3 regions of the Streptomyces sp. NPDC004065 genome follow, and region 2 is predicted to be linked to each of the others. Evidence: riboswitches for the same ligand, from Rfam matches in the RefSeq annotation. Region 2 holds a riboswitch; each other region holds the start of a gene.
What was found. Region 2 has a riboswitch for cyclic di-AMP ahead of ACI2LW_RS21550 (transglycosylase family protein). Riboswitches for the same ligand answer to the same signal wherever they lie in the genome.

Region 1: it holds a riboswitch for cyclic di-AMP, as region 2 does, so the genes downstream of both, ACI2LW_RS05720 (peptidoglycan DD-metalloendopeptidase family protein) here and ACI2LW_RS21550 (transglycosylase family protein) in region 2, are expected to answer to the same signal.
Region 3: it holds a riboswitch for cyclic di-AMP, as region 2 does, so the genes downstream of both, ACI2LW_RS03270 (transglycosylase SLT domain-containing protein) here and ACI2LW_RS21550 (transglycosylase family protein) in region 2, are expected to answer to the same signal.

What each region holds. Positions count from the first base shown of each region.
Region 1 is NZ_JBJDQT010000002.1:399,320-406,597, reverse strand. Features, by position in the region: gene dxs (1-deoxy-D-xylulose-5-phosphate synthase) at 1-1,632, shown strand, start outside; gene ACI2LW_RS05740 (aspartate aminotransferase family protein) at 1,629-3,011, shown strand; gene ACI2LW_RS05735 (helix-turn-helix domain-containing protein) at 3,121-3,744, shown strand; gene ACI2LW_RS05730 (DUF6126 family protein) at 3,741-3,860, shown strand; gene ACI2LW_RS05725 (tyrosine-protein phosphatase) at 3,932-4,729, opposite strand; cyclic di-AMP (ydaO/yuaA leader) riboswitch at 5,142-5,332, shown strand; gene ACI2LW_RS05720 (peptidoglycan DD-metalloendopeptidase family protein) at 5,337-6,320, shown strand; gene ACI2LW_RS05715 (SGNH/GDSL hydrolase family protein) at 6,604-7,278, shown strand, end outside.
Region 2 is NZ_JBJDQT010000020.1:117,493-124,770, forward strand. Features, by position in the region: gene ACI2LW_RS21525 (hypothetical protein) at 1-459, shown strand, start outside; gene ACI2LW_RS21530 (SurA N-terminal domain-containing protein) at 598-1,245, shown strand; gene ACI2LW_RS21535 (nucleoside triphosphate pyrophosphohydrolase) at 1,355-2,344, shown strand; gene ACI2LW_RS21540 (cytochrome P450) at 2,562-3,854, shown strand; gene ACI2LW_RS21545 (transglycosylase family protein) at 4,085-5,167, shown strand; cyclic di-AMP (ydaO/yuaA leader) riboswitch at 5,350-5,517, shown strand; gene ACI2LW_RS21550 (transglycosylase family protein) at 5,522-6,214, shown strand; gene eno (phosphopyruvate hydratase) at 6,544-7,278, shown strand, end outside.
Region 3 is NZ_JBJDQT010000001.1:724,150-731,427, reverse strand. Features, by position in the region: gene ACI2LW_RS03295 (M56 family metallopeptidase) at 1-271, opposite strand, end outside; gene fahA (fumarylacetoacetase) at 567-1,778, opposite strand; gene ACI2LW_RS03285 (ATP-grasp domain-containing protein) at 1,975-3,234, shown strand; gene ACI2LW_RS03280 (FAD-dependent oxidoreductase) at 3,352-4,560, shown strand; gene ACI2LW_RS03275 (Cof-type HAD-IIB family hydrolase) at 4,876-5,682, shown strand; gene ACI2LW_RS03270 (transglycosylase SLT domain-containing protein) at 5,719-6,201, opposite strand; cyclic di-AMP (ydaO/yuaA leader) riboswitch at 6,204-6,385, opposite strand; gene ACI2LW_RS03265 (polyprenyl synthetase family protein) at 7,023-7,278, shown strand, end outside.

The DNA.
Region 1 (7,278 bases), on a different contig from region 2:
GGCCTGTCCGGCTATCCCTCGCGCGAGGAGTCCGAGCACGACGTCATCGAGAACAGCCACGCCTCGACCGCGCTGGGCTGGGCCGACGGGCTCGCCAAGGCGCGCCAGGTTCAGGGGGAGAAGGGGCATGTCGTCGCCGTCATCGGGGACGGCGCGCTGACCGGCGGCATGGCCTGGGAGGCGCTGAACAACATCGCGGCCGCCCGCGACCGGCCGCTGATCATCGTCGTCAACGACAACGAGCGCTCCTACGCCCCGACGATCGGCGGCCTGGCCAACCACCTGGCGACCCTGCGCACCACCGACGGCTACGAGAAGTTCCTCGCCTGGGGCAAGGAGGTCCTGCAGCGCACCCCGGTGGTCGGCGGCACGCTCTACGAGTCGCTGCACGGCGCCAAGAAGGGCTTCAAGGACGCCTTCGCGCCGCAGGGCATGTTCGAGGACCTGGGGCTGAAGTACCTCGGTCCGATCGACGGGCACGACGTACGGGCCGTGGAGTCCGCGCTGCGCCGCGCCAAACGCTTCCACGGCCCCGTCCTGGTCCACTGCCTCACCGAGAAGGGCCGCGGCTACGAACCCGCCCTCGCGCACGAGGAGGACCACTTCCACACGGTGGGCGTGATGGACCCGCTGACCTGCGCCCCGCTCGCGCCCGCCGGCGGCCCGTCGTGGACCTCGGTGTTCGGCGACGAGATCGTGCGGATCGGCGAGGAGCGCGACGACGTGGTGGCGATCACCGCCGCCATGCTGCACCCGGTGGGACTCGGCAAGTTCGCCGAGCGCTTCCCCGACCGGGTGTGGGACGTGGGCATCGCCGAGCAGCACGCGGCGGTGTCCGCGGCCGGTCTGGCCACCGGCGGCCTGCACCCGGTCGTCGCCGTCTACGCCACCTTCCTCAACCGCGCCTTCGACCAGCTGCTGATGGACGTGGCGCTGCACCGCTGCGGGGTGACCTTCGTCCTGGACCGGGCCGGCGTCACGGGCGTCGACGGGCCCTCCCACAACGGCATGTGGGACATGTCCGTGCTCCAGGTGGTGCCGGGCCTGAGGATCGCCGCGCCGCGCGACGCCGAGCAGTTGCGCGCACAGCTGCGCGAGGCGGTCGCCGTCGACGACGCGCCGACCCTGGTGCGCTTCCCGAAGGAGTCGGTCGGACCCGAGATCCCGGCGGTCGGCCGGGTGGGCGGCATGGACGTCCTGCACCGGGCGGAGCGGCCCGAGGTGCTGCTGGTGGCCGTCGGCGTGATGGCGCCGGTGTGCCTGCAGGCGGCCGAGCTGCTCCAGGCGCGCGGCGTCGGCTGCACGGTCGTCGACCCCCGCTGGGTCAAGCCCGTCGACCCGGAGCTGCCGGGCCTGGCCGCCGGGCACCGGCTGGTGGCCGTGGTGGAGGACAACAGCCGCGCGGCCGGGGTCGGCTCAGCGGTGGCGCTCGCCCTGGGCGACGCCGAAGTGGACGTACCGGTGCGGCGGTTCGGTATCCCGGAGCAGTTCCTCGCGCACGCCAAGCGTGCGGAGGTGCTGGCGGACATCGGACTCACCCCCGTGGAGATCGCCGGTCGGATCGGGGCGAGCCTCGCCGCCCGGGCCGCGGACGGCGGGGCCGTCATGGCAGTCAAGGAGACAACCGAATGACCACGGAGTTCGACCTCGGCGCCCTGCTGGCCGGGCGCGGCGCCGAGCGCTACGAGCTGCACGCCAGGCACCTCAACCACCAGCTGCCGCGGATGCTGCACACCATCGGCTTCGACAAGGTCTACGAGCGGGCCGAGGGGGCGTACTTCTGGGACGCCGAGGGCAACGACTACCTGGACATGCTCTCCGGGTTCGGGGTGATGGGCCTGGGCCGGCACCACCCCGTGGTGCGCAAGGCGCTGCACGACGTCCTGGACGCCCAGCTCGCCGACCTGACCCGGTTCGACTGCCCGCCGCTGCCCGGTCTGCTCGCCGAGCGGCTGCTGGCCCACAGCCCCCACCTGGACCGGGTGTTCTTCGGCAACAGCGGCACCGAGGCGGTGGAGACCGCGCTGAAGTTCGCCCGCCGGGCCACCGGCAGGCCGCGCGTGCTGTACTGCGAGCACTCCTTCCACGGGCTGACCACCGGCTCGCTGTCGGTCAACGGCGAGGACGGCTTCCGGGACGGCTTCGGCCCGCTGCTGCCCGACACCGCCGTCCCGCTCGGCGACCTCGACGCGCTCGCCCGTGAGCTGAGGAAGGGCGACGTGGCCGCCCTGATCGTGGAGCCGATCCAGGGCAAGGGCGTGCACGAGGCACCGCCCGGCTATCTGCGCGCCGCCCAGGAGCTGCTGCACCGGCACAAGGCGCTGCTGATCGCCGACGAGGTGCAGACGGGCCTCGGCCGCACCGGCGACTTCTACGCCTACCAGCACGAGGAGGGCGTCGAGCCGGACCTGGTGTGCGTGGCCAAGGCGCTGTCCGGCGGCTATGTGCCGGTCGGCGCCACCCTCGGCAAGGACTGGATCTTCAAGAAGGTCTACTCGTCCATCGACCGGGTGCTGGTCCACTCGGCGAGCTTCGGGTCCAACGCCCAGGCCATGGCGGCGGGCCTGGCGGTGCTGTCGGTCATGGAGAACGAGCAGGTCGTCGCGAACGCCCGGGCGACCGGCGAGCTGCTGAAGTCCCGCCTGGCCGCCCTGACCGGCACCTACGAGCTGCTCGCCGACGTGCGCGGCCGGGGCCTGATGATCGGCATCGAGTTCGGCCGGCCGAAGTCGCTCAAGCTGCGCGGCCGGTGGACCATGCTCCAGGCGGCGCGCAAGGGGCTGTTCGCGCAGATGGTGGTCGTGCCGCTGCTCCAGCGCCACCGCATCCTGACCCAGGTCTCCGGGGACCGTCTCGAGGTGATCAAGCTGATCCCGCCGCTGGTGATCGGGGAGCGGGAGGTGGACCGGTTCGTGGAGGCCTTCACGGCCGTGATGGACGACGCCCACGGCGGCGGCCTGATGTGGGACTTCGGCAAGACCCTGGTGAAGCAGGCCGTCGCCAACCGCTGAGGGCGGCGGCCGCCGCGGGCCGGCCGCTCTGCCTCCTTGCCCCTGGCCCGCGCGTTGCCTGGGAGGCAATAAATTTGCCGCTGAGGCAAAGCTCGGGCTCAATGGAGCCATGAACTCCCCCGAGTCCGGGCGCCCGGCGGGGCCGGCCGAGCACCTGCCCGCCGTGGCGCCGCAACTGCGCGCGCTGCGCCGCCGTGCCTCCCTCACGCTGGAGGCCGCGGCCCGGGCCGCCGGGCTGTCGCCCGCCCACCTGTCCCGGCTGGAGACCGGGCAGCGGCAGCCGTCCCTGCCGATGCTGCTCGCACTGGCCCGTACCTACGGTACGACGGTCTCCGAGCTGCTCGGCGAGACCCCGGTGGACCGGGACGCGATCGTGCGGGCCGCGGAGATGGAGCCGACCCGGGCCGGCGGCTGGACGTACTGGCAGGCCGGCGCGTCCGCCCGCGGGATGCAGGCCCTGCGGGTTCGTGTCCCGCACGGCTCCCAGGGCGACATCGTGCGCGTCCACCCCGGCGAGGAGTGGCTGTACGTGCTCGGAGGGCGGCTGCGACTGCGGCTCGGCGACTCCGTCCATCTGCTCGCCCCGGGGGACAGCGCGCACTACGACTCGCTGACCCCGCACCGTCTCGCCGCCGAGGACCCGGGCGGCGTCGAACTCCTCTTCGTCCACACCCTGCTGCAGAGCCCCACGGCCGCACTGTGCCTGGGCCCCCTGACCGGAGACATGCCATGAGCAACCTCGAAGACAAGCTTCCGCGCGCCCTGTGGGTCCGGCTCGTCATCTACATCGCCGTCGGACACCTGTTCGCGGCGTTCATCTGGCTGCTGTTCTCGGTCGGCGCCAAGTAGCCAGGGCCGCTCCCGAGCGGTCGGGGTCGCTCCCGAGCAGCCGGGGCCGCTGTGGCCGCTGTCGGGGCCGCTCAGTCCAGCAGGCGGTCCCGCAGCCGCTCCCGGGTCTCGGGGGCCAGCCGCAGCCCGCGCTCCAGATAGGCGTCGACACCTCCCCAGGTCTCCTCGATGGTCTCCAGGGCGGCCGTCAGATACTCGGCGCGCGCGTCGAAGAGCGGACTGAGCAGCTCCATCACCTCGGGGCAGTAGGCCGAGGCCGCGGTGCTGCTGCGGTGCACCCGGTAGCGGCGGTGCTTGGCGTTGGACTCCAGGTAGTCGGCGACGATCGCGTCGCGCTCCACGCCCAGCGCCAGCAGGGTCACCGCGACCGACAGGCCCGCGCGGTCCTTGCCGGCCGCGCAGTGCATCAGGGTGGGGACGCTGTCCCCGGCGATCTCGTGCAGCACCCGGGAGTGCTCGGCGGTGCGCTGGGTGATGATCATGCGGTAGGAGGCGATCATCCGGTCCGCGCCCTTGCCGTCGGCCAGGATCGAGCGCAGCTGCTCGAGGTCGCCGTCGCGCACCATCTTCCAGAACTCCGCGCCGTCCGCGGGGTCGCTCAGCGGCAGGTTCACATTGCGCACGCCGGGCAGCTCGACGTCCGGCCCCTCCAGCCGCTGGTCCGCCGCGTTGCGGAAGTCGAAGATCGTGTGCAGGCCCAGCGAGGACAGGAACGCCGCGTCCTCGGCGGTCGCGTGCGCGAGGTGCCCGCTGCGGAACAGCACGCCGTGCCGCACCCGCCGGCCGTCCACGGTGGGGAGCCCGCCCACGTCGCGGAAGTTGCGCACTCCGGCCAGCTCGGGCTCGGTCGACGGGACCTGCTGCGTCACGGGGGGCTCCTCCCAGTCGGCCCCGCCTTCACGGCTCGTCGGCGGGCGCGATGTCGACGATACGACACGGCGTCCTGGGGCAACGAGTTGTCCACAGGCCGCCGCCCCGGTTCCCCCACTCGTCTCCCACTCGACCGGATTCGCTGCATCTGTCCGGATAGACGATTTCGTTCGAACTCGATCCGGAATGCGGTGATCTGGCGATCCGTGCGTGAGCAGCGTCATAGTGATGACGGTCCGTCACTCGCCATGCCCACGTAATCCGAGCGGTTCCGCAGCGTGTTGACGAAGCGGTGGCCGTCCGGTTTCACGCTGGGTGACCGGAATCGACGGCGACGGATCATGCGGAACGACTACAACCGGAATCAACTGCTTGTCCACGCGCGTCCGGCTCGCCTACCTTCCACACCCATCCGGACGGACGCCGAATCCTGCCGCCGTCCGGAACCCGGAACTCACCCGTGCACGGCAGGAGCGGGGGACCCACACGCAGGACGGCCTGCTCCGGTTCCCGGAACAGGCCAGGGGTGAAGCCGCGAGAAGGCGGCCGGGCAGCTCCAGCCCGAACCCGACAGCTCACCTCGCAGGCGCCGGAGAGGAAGCCGCCATGCCCGCGAAGGGTAAGCACCGACGACCGAAGACCCAGCGCCTGACCCGCTCCATAGCCGCCGCCGGCACCGGCGGCGCCGCACTGGCCCTGCCGCTCATCGGGGCCGCCGGCGCCCACGCGGCGCCCGCGAAGTCCGCGCCGGACACCGCCGTCCGCACCGCCGCCACGGCCGGGAAGCAGGACGCGGCGCGCACCGAGGCCGTGCGGACGCCCACGCAGACCGTGCGGACGTACACCGTCCGGCCCGGCGACTGCCTCTCCCGGATCGCCGAGCGGCAGCAGGTCCGCGGCGGCTGGCCGGAGCTCTACGCGGACAACCGGCAGGCCGTCGGCGACGACCCCTCGCTGATCCACCCCGGTCTGAGGCTGCGGCTGGACGGCGGCTCCGCGCCGGCCGGCGCCACCGGGGCGCCCGAGTCCACGGCGCCCGCCCCCTCCAGGGCGTCCGCCCCCGCACACACCCCCAAGACCCCCAAGGCCTCCAAGGCGTCCAAGGCGAAGCAGGCCCCGCGGGCCACGGCCGCCGACCGCGCCGCGGACAGGACCGCCGGCAAGGCCGCCGCGACCACCGCCACCGGCTACACCCTCCCGGTGTCCGGCGCCGCCATCGGCACCGCCTACCACACCGCCGGCAGCATGTGGTCCAGCGGCTACCACACCGGCGTCGACTTCGTCGTCCCGACCGGCACCCCTGTCAAGGCCGTGGCCGCCGGCACGGTCGTCTCCGCGGGCTGGGGCGGCGCCTACGGCAACCAGGTCGTCGTCAGACTGCACGACGGTCGCTACGCCCAGTACGCCCACCTCTCCCGGCTGTCCGTCTCGGCCGGGCAGGCCGTGGCCGCGGGCCAGAAGCTCGGCCTGTCCGGCGCCACCGGCAACGTGACCGGCCCGCACCTGCACTTCGAGATCCGCACCGCGCCCGGCTACGGCTCCGACGTGGACCCGGTCGCCTACCTCCGCGCCCACGGCGTCCCCCTCTGATCCTCCCGCCCCACGGGCGCCGCCGCCACGCCCCCCGGCGCCGGCGCCCCGCCGGGCCCTTCCCCCCTGCCTGACACGCCGCCGAAGGCCGGACCCGCGCCACGGGCCCGGCCTTCGGCGTACCGCCGGACCTTCCGCCCGGCCCGGGATATTCCCGGCCGGGCCCGGATTCCCCGTGGCTTATCTCACCGTCCGTCAACCCCTGCCTACGGTCGCGTAGGTCACATTGAAGGGTGAATCATGGTCCGCCGTGGCAGACGATTCGAAGAGTGACAGCAGATCAGTGATCGGGTCGTACGTGGCGGTGGGGGACAGCTTCACCGAAGGTGTCGGCGACCCCGGCCCCGACGGGGCGTTCGTCGGCTGGGCCGACCGGTTCGCCGTACTGCTCGCCGACCGGCGGCCCGAGGGCGACTTCCAGTACACCAATCTCGCCGTGCGCGGGAAACTGCTCGACCAGATCGTGGCGGACCAGGTCCCGCGAGCCGTCGAACTCGCCCCCGACCTCGTGTCCTTCTGCGCCGGCGGCAACGACATCATCCGGCCCGGCACCGACCCGGACGACGTGGCCGAGCGGTTCGAGAAGGCGGTCGCCCGGCTCACCGAGGTCGCCGGCACCGTCATGGTGACCACCGGCTTCGACACCCGGGGCGTGCCCGTCCTCAAGCACCTGCGGGGCAAGATCGCCACGTACAACGGGCATGTGCGGGCCGTCGCCGACCGCTACGGCTGCCCGGTGCTGGACCTGTGGTCACTGCGCAGCATCCAGGACCGCCGCGCCTGGGACCACGACCGGCTGCACCTGTCGCCCGAGGGGCACACGCGCGTGGCCCTGCGCGCCGGCCAGCTGCTCGGCCTGGAGGTTCCCGCCGACCCGGAGCAGCCCTGGCCGCCGCTGCCGCCCCGCGGCACCCTGGAGATCCGCCGCGACGACGTCCAGTGGGCCCGCGAGTACCTG
Region 2 (7,278 bases):
CTCGCCGTGACCGTGTACCTGCTCTCCGGGCACGACGACCGCCCGCCGGTCCCGGACACCCGCGCCCGGCACTACACCGAGACCGACGCCTGCCTGCTCACCGGGAAGGACGGCATCACCGCCGGCACCACGGCCGCCGAGGTCTGGCAGGGCATGCAGGACGCCTCCCGCACCACCCACGCCCGGGTCAGCTACGGCCAGGTGACCGGGGAGCAGAGCGCCGGCAACGCACGCCCGTTCCTCAACGGGATGCTCCAGCGCTCCTGCGACGTCGTCCTCGCCGTGGGCCGGCCGGAGGTCACCGCGGCCGGCGACACGGCACCGCGGTACAAGAAGGTCGGCTTCGTACTGGTCGGCGGCGGACACGCGGGCGGGAACGTCACCACGGTGCGCACCGGCGACGGGCTGCGCGCCGATGTGGCCGCCGCCGTCGAACGGGCGGTGCGCGCCCGCGGCTGAGCCGTCCGGGACACCGGGCGGTGCCCGGGACACCCGGGGAATCGTCGGTCCAATGGGTTGGCCGGAGCCTGCTCGCTGCCTAAGATCGATCACCGCAAGACCTTGTGCACCGCCGCACAATCTCCTCAGGAGGCTCCCTTGCATCGCCGTCGTCGCACCGCGCTCGTCCTGTCCGCCGCGCTGGCCGCGGCGGCCCCCCTCCTCACGGCCTGCGGAAACGACGCGCATCCGGGCGCCGCGGCCGTCGTCGGCGGGGAGCGCATCACCGTCTCGCAGCTGCAGAGCAGGGTGGACGAGGTGCGCCGGGCGCAGCGGGCGGCGGTGCCCGACGCCGCGCAGTACGAGCAGATCGTCGCCAAGACCGGCACCCTGGCCCGGAACACGCTGCACCAGATGGTCCTCGACCGGGTGCTGGACCGGGCCGCCCGGGACGCGGGCGTCACGGTCGGCCCTCGCGAGGTGCAGCAGATGCGGGCGGGCCTGGAGCAGCGGGCCGGCGGCGCCAAGGCGCTGGAGAACGTCTGGCTCCAGCAGTACGGGGTGCCGCCGCGGCGCCTCGACGAGAACATGCGCCGGCAGGTGGAGGCGCAGAAGCTCGCGGCCAAGCTGGGCACCGACACCAGTCGGCCCGCCTTCTGGAAGGCCCTGTCCGCCGCCTCCGCGGAGCTGGGCGTCGACCTCAACCCGCGCTACGGCAGCTGGGACGTGCAGAAGAGCAGCCGGGTGGACGCCAGGACCCCGTGGCTGCGCGACGTCACGGCGACGGCGGCGCAGACCCCGGCGTAGCGGCGCCCGGCCCTCGCGGGCGGTTCCCGAACGGCTTCCGGGCAGCGCCTCCGGGCGGCCCTTCCGGGCGGCTTCGGGGCCGTACGGAGCCGTGGGTTACGTTCGGAGCGTGAACACCTCCAGCGTGACCGACCCCGTCTCCCCGGCCGCCGGCGCCGGCCGTGTCGTCCTGCTCACCACCAGTCACCGGGTCGCCCCGGGCCTGCTGTCCTGGCCCGCGTGGCGGGCCCTGCACGCGGCCGACCGGGTGCTGTGCGCGGACGGCGCGCACCCGCAGCTGCCGTATCTGCGCGAGGCCGGCATCACCGTGGACGAGGCGTCGCCGAGCGCGGAGGAACTGGTCGGCGCCTGCGCCGGAGGGCGCACGGTGGTGGTCGTGGCCACCGGCGAGGGAGAGCCCGCGCTGACCGACGGCCTCGCCCGGCTGGCCGGGTCCGGCCGCGTCGCCCTGCCCGAGCTGGAACTGCTTCCCGCCTCCTACGACCTGCCCGGCGCCCGCCTGCTCGACCTGGTCCAGGTCATGGACCGCATCCGCGCCGAGTGCCCCTGGTCGTCCCGGCAGACCCACGAGGGCCTGGCGAAGTACGCCATCGAGGAGGCGTACGAGCTGGTGGAGTCGATCGAGGACGGCGACCGGGAGGAGCTGCGCGAGGAACTGGGCGACGTACTGCTCCAGGTCGTCTTCCACGCCCGTATCGCCGAGGAGGACCCCGAGGCGCCGTTCTCGGTGGACGACGTGGCCGCCGGCATCGTGGCCAAGCTGATCCACCGCCATCCGCACGTCTTCGGCGAGGAGACGGCCGCCACCCCGGAGGAGGTCAAGGAGCACTGGCTGCGCACCAAGGCCGAGGAGAAGCGGCGCACGTCCGTCACCGACGGCGTCCCCCTCGGCCAGCCCGGCCTCGCCCTGGCCGCGAAACTGGCGTCCCGGGTGCGTACGGCGGGCCTGGACGTGCCGTTCCCGCGGGGCGAGGGCGTCGGCTACGAACTCCTCGCCCTGGCCGCCCGCGCCGAGGCGCAGGGCGTGGACCCGGAGGCGGCCCTGCGCGCGGCGGCCCGCGCCTACCGGGACGCCATCAAGGACACGGAACGATCCTGAGCCCCGGTCCGGGAAGGCCAGGACGGGCAGGGACGGGCCGGGACAGGGCGGGCGGCCCGGCGGGTGGTACGGCACCCGGTGGGCGGCCCGGGGGGTACGGCAGCCAGTGTGGGCTCGGCGGGCACGGCACCCGGTGGCGGCCCGGCGGGTACGGCGCCCGGTGGGCGGCCCGGGGGCCCGGCCCCCCGTGGGCGGTCCGGCGGCTAGGGTCGGCCCCATGCACGACCAGCCCCCCGCCGGCCCGGACGCCCCGCCCGCCCTGTTCACCTGGGAGTTCGCGAGCAACCCCTATCCCGCGTACGCCTGGCTGCGCGAGCACGCCCCCGTGCACCGCACCCGGCTGCCCAGCGGGGTCGAGGCATGGCTGGTCACCCGGTACGCCGACGCCCGGCAGGCGCTGGCCGACCAGCGGCTGAGCAAGAACCCCGCGCACCACGACGAGCCCGCGCACGCCCGGGGCAGGACCGGCATCCCCGGCGAGCGCAAGGCGGAGCTGATGACGCATCTGCTCAACATCGACCCGCCGGACCACACCCGTCTGCGCCGGCTGGTCAGCAAGGCGTTCACCCCCCGCCGCGTCGCCGAGTTCGCGCCGCGCGTGCAGGAGCTGGCCGACGACCTCATCGGCCGGTTCGCGCGGCGCGGCACCGCCGACCTCATCCACGAGTTCGCCTTCCCGCTGCCCATCTACGCCATCTGCGACATGCTCGGCGTGCCCCGCGAGGACCAGGACGACTTCCGGGACTGGGCGGGCATGATGATCCGCCACGGCAAGGGCCCGCGCGGCGGCGTCGCCCGCTCGGTGAAGAAGATGCGCGGCTACCTCGCCGAACTGCTCCACAACAAGCGCGAGGCCCTGTCCGCCGAGCCCGCCCCCGGCGAGGACCTCCTCTCCGGCCTGATCCGCGCCTCCGACCACGGCGAGCACCTCACCGAGAACGAGGCCGCGGCGATGGCCTTCATCCTGCTGTTCGCGGGGTTCGAGACCACCGTCAACCTCATCGGCAACGGCACCTACGCCCTGCTCACCCACCCCGCGCAGCGCGAACTCCTGCAGCGGTCCCTGGCCGCGGGCGAGCGGGACCTGCTGGCAAGCGGCGTGGAGGAACTCCTGCGCTACGACGGACCCGTGGAGCTGGCCACCTGGCGGTTCGCCACCCGGCCGCTCACCATCGGCGGACAGGACATCGCACCCGGCGACCCGGTCCTGGTCGTCCTCGCCGCCGCCGACCGGGACCCGGCACGGTTCACCGGCCCCGACACCCTCGACCTGGCCCGGCGCGACAACCAGCACCTGGGCTACGGCCACGGCATCCACTACTGCCTCGGCGCCCCGCTGGCCCGGCTGGAGGGGCAGACCGCCCTCGCCACCCTCCTCACCCGGCTGCCGGACCTCCGGCTCGACGCCGACCCGGCCGAGCTGCGCTGGCGCGGCGGGCTCATCATGCGGGGACTGCGCACCCTGCCCGTCCGTTTCACCCCGGAAAGCCCCCGGACGCGTACACCCTGAGCCCTCGGCGCGCACACCCTGAGCCCCGATGCCCACACCCTGAGCCACCGGGCGCCTGCACCCCCCGCCGCGCGAACGGAAGCTGACACACGTTCAACTATGTGATCTTCACGTGATCTGTGCGGCATTAACTTGTGACAAGTGATCGTCAGCCGCTATCTTCACGCATCAGCGCGGCCCGGCGCACCGTCGGCCGCGCCGGTCACCGCTGTCCCACGAAAGGTCTCCGCATGCTCTCCGGGAACGGTCGTCACCGTCGCCCCCGTCAGGCTCCGGCCCTCCTCGTCGCCGCCGGGGTGACCGGATCCGCCATCGCCATCCCGCTGCTGGGGGCGAGCGGCGCGAGCGCGGCCGACGGCACCACCTGGGACAAGGTGGCGGAGTGCGAGACCGGGGGCTCGTGGAGCGCCGACAACGGCAACGGCTACTACGGCGGCCTGCAGCTGACGCTGGAGGACTGGGAGGCGTACGGCGGCCTGGACTTCGCGCCGAGCCCCGACCAGGCCAGCCGGTCCCAGCAGATAGCCGTGGCCGAGAAGATACTCGCCGACCGCGGCCCCGGCGCCTGGCCGACCTGCGGTCTGCTCGCCGGGCTCGGCAAGGACTCCGGCACGGCCGACGTCGACACCGGCGTGGGCGACAACCCCTCCACCTCGCCCGGTTCGAGCGACAAGTCCCAAGGCTCCGGATCGTCCAAGGGGTCCGGTTCGTCCAACTCGTCCACGGTCAAGGACCCCGGCCTGTCCGACTCCTCGTCCGATGACACCGGTTCATCCGGATCCTCCGCGAACTCCACCGGTTCACCCGATTCCTCCGGTTCGCCGGACGGCTCCTCCGCCAAGCCCTCCCCGACGGCCTCCTCGCCCGCCGGCCAGGACGGCTCCGCCGCTGCCGGCGCGCCCGCCCAGGGTGACCGGGCCGGCGGTGCCACCACCTCTCCCTCGGTGAGCCCCGGAACCGACAAGCCGGACAACTCCGAACAGATCGTGGGTTCTTCCGCCCTGGTGGACACCGGGGCGCTCGGCGCCGGCCGGCACCGCGGCGGCAGCGCCGAGGAGGATCCGGAGGAGAGCCTCACGGCGGCCTCCTCCGGCCGTCACGCCTCGCGGGACGGCGACGGCGCGCACACGCTCTCCGAGGACTACTACACCGTCCGCTCCGGCGACTCCCTCGCGTCCATCGCCGACTCCCTTGCGGTGGAGGGCGGATGGCGCGCGCTCTACGAGGCCAACGAGTCGGCCATAGGATCCGACCCGAACCACATCTCCGCCGGTCAGACCCTGGATGTCCCGGTCCAAAACACCCGGAACTAGGCCGAGTTCACGTCACACTTCGCACCGAATGTCCCTTTCGGTGAAAGTGTGGGATGAGTCTCAGAAGCCGTGATCGTCTTTGAAATCCGGGCGATCACATGTCTACGGTCGTGACCGTTCGCCACCGCGAGCCCCGGCTGCCGCAACGCCGAATCCTGCCAGCGGCCGCACGGGAACAGTCGTCGCGTCACGCGCCGCAGGCAGGAGCGGGGGACCCAAGGTAAGTGCCGCGCCGGGCAGTTCGCCGGAGCGGCTGGGGGTGAAGCCGTGCCTCGCACGAGAGGCACGGCCGGGCAACTCAACCGGCCCGAACCCGACAGCTCACCTCGCAGGCGTCGGTGAGGGGATCCATCCATGCTGTTTTCCGGCAAGGGCAAGCACCGCCGTCCGTCCAAGGCCACCCGCGCCGTCGCGCTCGCCGGTGTCACCGGCGCCGCCGTCGCCGCTCCGCTGATGGCCGCCGGCAACGCCTCCGCCGCCACCGCCTCCGAGTGGGACACGGTCGCCCAGTGCGAGTCCGGCGGCAACTGGTCCATCAACACCGGCAACGGCTTCTACGGCGGCCTGCAGTTCACCAACTCCACCTGGGCCGCGTACGGCGGCACCGCCTACGCCCCGCGCGCCGACCTCGCCTCCAAGTCGCAGCAGATAGCCGTCGCCGAGAAGGTGCTGGCGGGCCAGGGCAAGGGCGCCTGGCCGGTCTGCGGCAAGGGCCTGTCCGGCGCCGCCTACACCGGCGGCTCCGCCGCCCCGTCCTCGGGCCAGAGCAAGAGCACCGCCAAGAGCGGCACGGCCACCCGCTCCACCGAGCAGCGGGCGGGCCGCTCCGCCACGCGTCCGGCCCCGAAGAAGACCGTCACCACCCCGACCGGCAAGAAGGTCGCGAAGGGCGACGGCGAGTACAAGGTCGTCTCCGGCGACACCCTCAGCACCATCGCCGCCGAGCACCACGTCAAGGGCGGCTGGGCGAAGCTCTTCGAGCTGAACAAGGACATCGTCCAGGACGCCGACCTCATCTACCCGGGCCAGCAGCTGCACCTGAAGTGACGGCCCGCCGGTAGCCCGGCACCACAGGCCCCCACGGCGGCGGCACCCACCGCGGGGTCCCGCGGGCCCGTCCCCCGTCCCCACGGGCTCCCCGCCCCGGTGCGTTCTCCCCCGTACGCACCGGGGCGGGGCTTTTCCTTTCCTTCTCCTCGTGCTCCTCGCGGCTTCTTCCGGCCGGTTTCCCTCTCTTGTTTGTTCCGGACGGGAACAATGGGTACCGTCACCCTGTCCACGGGACGGTCGGTCGGCCGGCCGACGGCCCGGGACGGTTAGGCTCTAGTCGCAAGGCACTCCAGCCGTGCACCTCAAGCGTCACATCCAAGAAGGAGATGCTCGTGCCGTCCATCGACGTCGTCGTAGCCCGGGAAATCCTGGACTCCCGAGGCAACCCCACGGTCGAGGTCGAGGTCGGCCTCGACGACGGCAGCACGGGTCGTGCCGCCGTCCCGTCCGGCGCCTCCACGGGCGCCTTCGAGGCCATCGAGCTCCGCGACGGTGACCCGAACCGCTACCAGGGCAAGGGCGTCGAGAAGGCCGTCCTCGCCGTCATCGAGCAGATCGGCCCGGAGCTGGTCGGCTACGACGCCACCGAGCAGCGCCTGATCGACCAGGCCATGTTCGACCTGGACGCCACCGACAACAAGGGCTCCCTCGGCGCCAACGCCATCCTCGGCGTCTCGCTCGCCGTCGCCCACGCCGCCTCCGAGGCCAGCGACCTGCCCCTGTTCCGCTACCTGGGCGGCCCGAACGCGCACCTGCTGCCGGTGCCGATGATGAACATCCTGAACGGCGGCTCGCACGCCGACTCCAACGTGGACATCCAGGAGTTCATGATCGCCCCGATCGGCGCGGAGTCCTTCTCCGAGGCGCTGCGCTGGGGGGCCGAGGTCTACCACACCCTGAAGAAGGTCCTGAAGAGCAAGGGCCTGGCCACCGGCCTCGGCGACGAGGGCGGCTTCGCCCCCAACCTCGGCTCCAACCGCGAGGCCCTCGACCTCATCCTCGAGGCCATCAAGGAGGCCGGCTACGCCCCCGGCCAGCAGATCGCCCTCGCGCTCGACGTC
Region 3 (7,278 bases), on a different contig from region 2:
CCCAGACCGGCGCCGCCGACAGGTCGTAGGCGGCCGTCACGGCGGGCGGCGCCGGGGCGAACACCCGGTCCCGCACGGTGTGGAAGACGGCGGCCGCGCCCAGGACCAGGGCGGCGAGGCAGCACAGCAGGACCGTGGCGACCAGGCACTGCCACGCCCACAGCCCGACGACGGGTTCCCGTTCGGGCCACACCGCCCGGGTCAGCGCGCGGGGTACCGGCACGGCGGCCGTCAGGGCGACGGCGCTGAGCAGGAGCAGGCAGACGGTCATGCCACGGACTCCGGTTCCTGAGCGGAGGTGGGCGGTGCGGGTGGTGCGGGTGGTGCGGGGACGTGGTGCGGGGGGATGCGGTGCGGGGAGTGCCGGACGGTGCGGCGCCGCGCGGGGGCGTGGTGCGCACAGCGGTGCGGGGATCGCCGCCGCGGGGCGGCGGGGGTGGTGCGGTGCGGCCGGCCCGCGTGGTGCGCGCGCACGGCCCACCGGTCAGTATGACGGCGCGGGGCGGCGGGAGTCAGTCGTCCGGCGGCAACCGGTTCCCGCTTCCGCCCCGCCCGTCGGTGGTCCGTCAGCCCGCGACGATGCGGCCGCTCACCTCTCCGAGGCCCACCCGGACGCCGTCCGGGCCCGGCGCCCACGCCGACAGCGTGACGACGTCCCCGTCCTCCAGGAAGGCCCGCTTGCCGTCCGGGAGTTCCAGCACATCGCGCCCGTTCCAGGTCAGTTCCAGCAGCGAGCCGCGCTGGGCCGGCTCGGGCCCGCTCACCGTCCCGGAGCCGTACAGGTCGCCCGTGCGCAGGGAGGCGCCGTTGACCGTCATGTGGGCCAGTTGCTGGGCGGCCGTCCAGTACATGGTGGCGAAGGGCGGCTCGGACACCACGTGCCCGTTGATCGCGACCGAGATCCGCAGGTCGTAGCCGCCGGGCTCGTCCTTGGAGTCGTCCAGGTAGGGCAGCAGCGGGTGGGTGCGCTCCGGCGGGGCCACCCGCGCCTGCTCGAGCGCGTCCAGCGGGGTGATCCACGCCGACACCGACGTGGCGAACGACTTGCCGAGAAACGGGCCGAGGGGGACGTACTCCCAGGCCTGGATGTCCCGCGCGGACCAGTCGTTGAGCAGGCACAGCCCGAACACGTGCTCGCGGAAGTTCTCCAGCGCCACCGGGTGCCCCAGCGAGGAGGGCACGCCCACCACGAAGCCGACCTCCGCCTCGATGTCCAGCCGCACCGAGGGGCCGAACACGGGCGCCGGGTCGGTGGGCGCCTTGCGCTGCCCCGAGGGCCGTACGACGTCGGTCCCCGACACCACCACCGTCCCCGAGCGGCCGTGGTAGCCGATCGGCAGGTGCTTCCAGTTGGGGGTCAGCGAGTCGGGGGCGTCCGGGCGGAAGATCCGGCCGACGTTCCGCGCGTGGTGCTCGGAGGAGTAGAAGTCGACGTAGTCGGCGACCTCGAAGGGCAGGTGCAGCGTCACCGAGCCGAGCGGGTGCAGGAACGGCGCGACCGTCTCCTGGTGGGACGGGACCGTCACCCACGCCGTCAGGGCCCGCCGCACGTCCGACCACGCGGTGCGGCCCGCGGCCAGCAGCGGGTTCAGGGTGGGCCGCGCGAGCAGGGCCGCGTACGGGGAGCCGAGCGCGTGCGCCGCCGCCCCCGCGTCGAGGACGTGGTCGCCGAGCCGGACACCCACGGTCCGCTCCTGCGAACCGGCGGGCGAGAAGACGCCGTAGGGAAGGTTGTGCGGACCGAAGGGGTCGCCCTCGGGGACCTCGAAGGGGGGCATGGGGTGCTGCCTTCCGTTTCCCGTGTTCCATGTGGTCGCGCCACACGTTACGGCCGAGTCGGCCCTCTTGGGCAGTGTCTAAAGAGTTTGCAATGTCCGAATTGGTCTTGTCGGAGCGTCCAATTCCGGCTTAGCGTCCTTTGGGGGACGCGGACGGGGTGGGTCCGCTCCATAGGGGGGACACGTGGGGGGACCCGTGGCCAGGAATGCCGTCGGCGCGCCGTTCGCGGCGGACCGCGACGTGCCGGGCCTGATCGTGAAGTTCGGCGACTATCCACTGCACCACGGCGGCGTGGGCGCGATCCGCAGCCTGGGCAGGCTCGGCGTGCCCATGTACGCCATCACCGAGGACTCCTGCACACCGGCGGCCTCCTCGCGCTATCTCCGGCGCGCCTTCGTCTGGCCGACGAAGGGCACCGAGGAGGCGGACCACCTGGTGGAGGGCCTGCTGCGGATCGGCCGCCGCATCGGCCGCCCCGCCGTCCTGGTGCCGACCGACGAGGAGGCGGCCGTCCTGATCGCCGAGCACCAGGACGAGCTCGGCGGCCACTTCCTCTTCCCGCCCGTCGCCCCCGGCCTGCCGCGCCGCCTGGCCAGCAAGCAGGGCCTGCACGAACTGTGCGTGGAGCACGGCATCCCGAGCCCCGCGGCCGCCTTCCCGCGGACGTACGAGGACATCGTGGCGTTCGCGGAGAAGGCGCGCTTCCCGGTGGTGGCCAAGAACCGCGAGGCGTTCGTCCGCCGCAGCCGGCCCGCCGTCGGGGGCACCACCCGCATCACCACCCGCGAGGGCCTGCTCGCGCTCGCCCGCGACTGGGGGGAGCGGCCCGCGGTGATCCTCCAGGAGTACCTGCCGCGGGAGGAGGCGGAGGACTGGATCGTGCACGCCTACTTCGACCGGGACGCCACCCCGCTCGCGATGTTCACCGGCGTCAAGGTCCGCTCCTGGCCGCCGCACGCGGGCATGACGGCGAGCGCGTACGTCGTGGACAACCCGGAACTCGCGGACATCGCCGCACGTTTCATCAAGCAGATCGGCTTCACCGGCATCATCGACCTCGACCTGCGCTTCGACCGGCGCGACGGGCAGTACAAGCTGCTCGACTTCAACCCGCGCATGGGCGCCCAGTTCCGCCTCTTCGAGAGCGAGTCCGGGGTGGACGTCGTGCGCGCCATGCATCTGGACCTGACCGGGCGCCCCGTTCCGGAGGGGGAGCAGCGGGCCGGGCGCCGGTTCGTCGTGGAGAACATCGACCTGCCCGCGCTCCTCGCCTACCGCCGCAGCGGCTATACGACTCCGCACGCGCCGGCCAGGGCGAGCGGGACCGAGCTGGCCTGGCTGGCGGGTGACGACCCGCTGCCGTTCCTCACCATGCTCGCGCGCTTCGTGCGGCCGGGCGCGAAGCACCTGTACCAGCTGTGGCGGACCAACCGCCGCGGCAGCACCGCCGGTTAGGGCGCCGGCCGCCCCGCCCGGACCGGCGCCGCACCGGTTCCGGCGGCGGCCGTCCCGTCGTCCGGCCGGCCCACGAAGTGACGCATCCGCACGTCGTACGTCCTGGGGAGGGACTTCGTGAACCATCCGGTAACAGTCATCGGTGCCGGGCCGTTCGGCCTGTCCACCGCGGCCCATCTGCGAGCGCGCGGCATTCCCGTCCGCGTCTTCGGCGAGCCCATGGTCAGCTGGCGCGACCACATGCCCGCCGGGATGGTGCTGAAGTCGACCCCGGCCGCCTCCACCATCGACTGCCCGCAGCCCGGCCACACCCTGGCCGACTACTGCGACGCGGCCGGCATCCGCAGGCTCGTGACCGACGAGGACCTCATCCCGGTCGAGACCTTCATCGCCTACGGCGAGTGGTTCCAGGACAGGCTGGTGCCCGGGCTGGAACAGGTGCGGGTGGTGTCCGCCGACCGGCGGCCGGGCGGGGGCTTCGAGCTGAAGCTGGACTCCGGTGAGCAGTTCGCCGCACGGGCGGTGGTCGTGGCCACGGGCCTGTCGGGCCTCGCCCACCTGCCGGCCGAGCTGGCCGCGGCGGCGCCGGACGGCCCGGCGCCCACCGGACCCGTCTCGCACAGTTCCCAGCACCACGACCTCTCCGTGTTCGCCGGCAAGGAGCTCATCGTCGTGGGCGCCGGGCAGTCGGCGCTGGAGACGGCGGTGCTCGCGGCGGAGGCCGGCGCGCGGGTGCGGGTGGTGTCGCGGGGGCGCGGCAAGGTGGCCTTCGGCGCCCCGCCCTGGCGGCAGCCCCGGCTGCGCCCCGAGTCGCCCTTCGGCCGGGCCTGGTCGCTGTGGGCGCTGAGCTACTACCCCCACCCCTACCGCCATCTGCCCGCCCGCACCCGGCACTACCTGGTCCGCCGGGTGCTCGGCCCGCTGGGCGCCTGGTGGCTGCGCGACCGCTTCGAGGGCACGGTCGCGGTCCAGGAGGTGAGCCGGGTCGTCCGCGCCGAGGCCGGGGCCGGAGGCGGCGGTGCGGCGCTGACCGTGCGGACCCTGGGGGGCCGCACCCAGGAACTGACCGCGGACCATGTCATCGCGGCGACCGGCTACCGGGTCGACATCGCCGCGATGGGGTTCCTCGGCCACGAGCTGCGCACCGAGCTGGCCGTCAGCCGGGGCGCCCCGGAACTCGGCGCCGGCTACGTCTCCTCGGTGCCCGGCCTGTACTTCACTGGCCTGCCCGCCGCGGCCTCCTACGGTCCGGTCATGCGCTTCGTGTGCGGCACGGAGTTCGCCTCCCCGAGGCTGGCCCGGCACCTGGCGGCGGCACACGGCTGAAGTTCCCGCGGCGGGGCGGCGGGTGGCCGGCCCGCGCGCCCCGGCGGACCGGCCGGGCGGTTCGGCGGACCGGTGGACCGGCGGGCTGGGCGGACCGGCCCGGCTGGGCGGGCGGTTCTGGAGGGCAGGCCCGGCTGGGCGGGCGGTTCTGGAGGGCGGGGTGCGAACCCTGCGGCGGGAGGCGGTGGGGAGGAACGGGGTGCGAACCCCGCGGCGGGCGGCGGTTGGGGGCGGTGGGGTGCGGACCCCGGGCGGTGGGAACGCGAACGTCCGGTTCCCGACGGGCCGGTGCGGGCGGGTCCGTATTCTCTGATCATGGCCGCTCCCCTCGCATATGCCCTCATCGCCACTGACCTGGACGGAACGCTGCTGCGCGCCGACGACACGGTGTCCGAACGGTCCCTCGCCGCGCTCGCGCGGGCGGCCGCGGCCGGTGCCCGGCACCTGGTGGTCACCGGCCGTCCGGCGCCGCGCGTACGGGAACTGCTCGGCGCCCTGGGCGCCACGGGGCTCGCGGTGTGCGGCCAGGGCGCGCAGCTCTACGACGCCGGCGCCGACCGCATGCTGTGGTCGGTCACGCTGGACCGGGAGCAGGCCGAGACCGCGCTCGGCAAGATCGAGGCCGAGGTGGGGGAGGTGTACGCCGCCGTGGACCAGGACGGGCTCGACGGGCTCACGCTCATCGAGCCGGGGTACCGCATGCCGCACCCGACGCTGCCCGCCGTGCGGGTCGAGCGGCGCGACGACCTGTGGCGCGCACCGATCAGCAAGGTGCTGCTGCGCCATCCCGTGCTGTCCGACGACGAGTTGGCGGCCGCCGCCCGCGGTGTGGTCGGGTCCCTGGTGTCGGTCACCATGTCGGGCCCGGGGACCGTCGAACTCCAGCCATGCGGGATCACCAAGGCGACCGGGCTGGCGCTCGCGGCCGCGCGTCTGGGGCTGGGCCGCGAGAGCGCCCTGGCGTTCGGGGACATGCCCAATGACATCCCCATGTTCCAGTGGGCCGCGCGGGGCGTCGCGATGGCCAACGCGCACCCCGAACTGAAGGCGGTGGCCGACGAGGTCACGACGTCGAACGAGGACGACGGCATCGCCGTCGTCCTCGAACGACTGTTCGCCTAGGGCCGCTTGTCAGGGCGCGGCCCCGGGCGGGGCCGGTCAGTAGGCGCCGAAGACGTTGTCGATCGAGCCGTACCGGGCGGCGGCGTAGTTGCAGGCGGCGGTGATGTTCGCGACCGGGTCGTAGATGTCCCACGAGGTGCCGGACACGTGGTACGCCTTGAAGGTCGGGTCGATGACCTGGAGCAGACCCTTGGAGGGAATGCCCTTGGCGGCGTTGGAGTCCCAGAGGTTGATGGCCCGCGGGTTGCCCGAGGACTCGCGCATCACGTTGCGGTGGATGCCGTTGTAGGTGCCCGGGATGCCCTTCTTCGCCATGAGCGCGAGGGAGGCCCGGATCCAGCCGTCGAGGTTGTTGGGGTAGCCGACGGTGGCGGCCGTCTTGGTCGCGGCCGGGGTGGCCGCGGCGGCGCTGGTCGCGCCGACGAGCGGCATGGCGAGAACGGCGGCACCCGTGCCGGCGACGGCGAGGGTGCGGATGAGACGAGCGGGACGGGTACGGCACAGGCCGAGTGCAGACATGGTCTTCCTCTCCGCCGCCTGCGAGGTGAGCTGTCGGGTTCGGGCGGGGAGGTGCCCGGCCGCGTCCCTGGGGACGCGACTTCACCCCGAGCCTTTCCGGACGGCGCACGGCACGGGTGTGCACCGGCCGGTCCAGCGGCTTACCTGGGTCCCCCGCTCCTGCCGTGAACGGTTCATTCGATGGGTTGTCGGGCGGCGGCAGGATTCGGCGTCCACCCGACGGCCCGGAACGTATGCGAGAGCACATGTCCGGAACAAGTGGCTGACGCACAGCTCGTCCCTATTGACCTTGATCAACCGTGTATGAGGCGCTTGATCCTTTGCGTTTGCCAAGGGTCAACTGGCTTGCGCGCAAAGGGTTGCGGAGGTGAGGGGATGAGGGTGGCGCCAGGGAGTGGGCGTGACCCAACTCACGGTTTGGCGTGCGGGAGAGCATTTACCGCCAACGGGAATTCGAGTGCTAATAGGGGTGAATCGGACTCCCGTATGTCCGGGAAAGGGAAACGGGGCCGGCGTGCGTGACAGTCGTCACGTCGCGCGGCCCGGTGGAGTGTTCGTACGTGTGTAGGTGTGGGTGTGTGTGCGAAGAGGGAGGGGAGGGAGAGGGAAGGGGAAGGATGGCCGGGGAGCGATAAGTCGATAAATATCTACTCATATAGGTTGATCAAAAACATATCGGCCGTGTTTCGATACCGCCTGGCCTGTATCGGTGGGCGCTGGTGGTGATCGAAAGGTGACCGGATACGCTGACTCGAGTGATGGCAGCGACCTATCGACAAACCGTGTAGCCGCAGCAGACACCAGCAGACAGGAGACCCCTCGTGACCGTCGTCGGGCCGTTCGGGCTGAGCGTGCGGGACCAGGCTCTCGAAGCCGATGTCCAGGCCGGGTTGGCGGCTGTCGAGGAAGGGCTGCTCGAAGCCACCAAGAGCGAGGTCCCCTTCATCACGGAGGCCGCGCAGCACCTCGTGAGGGCAGGCGGGAAACGGTTCCGGCCGCTGCTCGTGATGCTCGCGGCCCAGTTCGGCGACCCCTACGCGCCGGGGGTCGTGCCGTCGGCCGTGGTCGTGGAGCTGA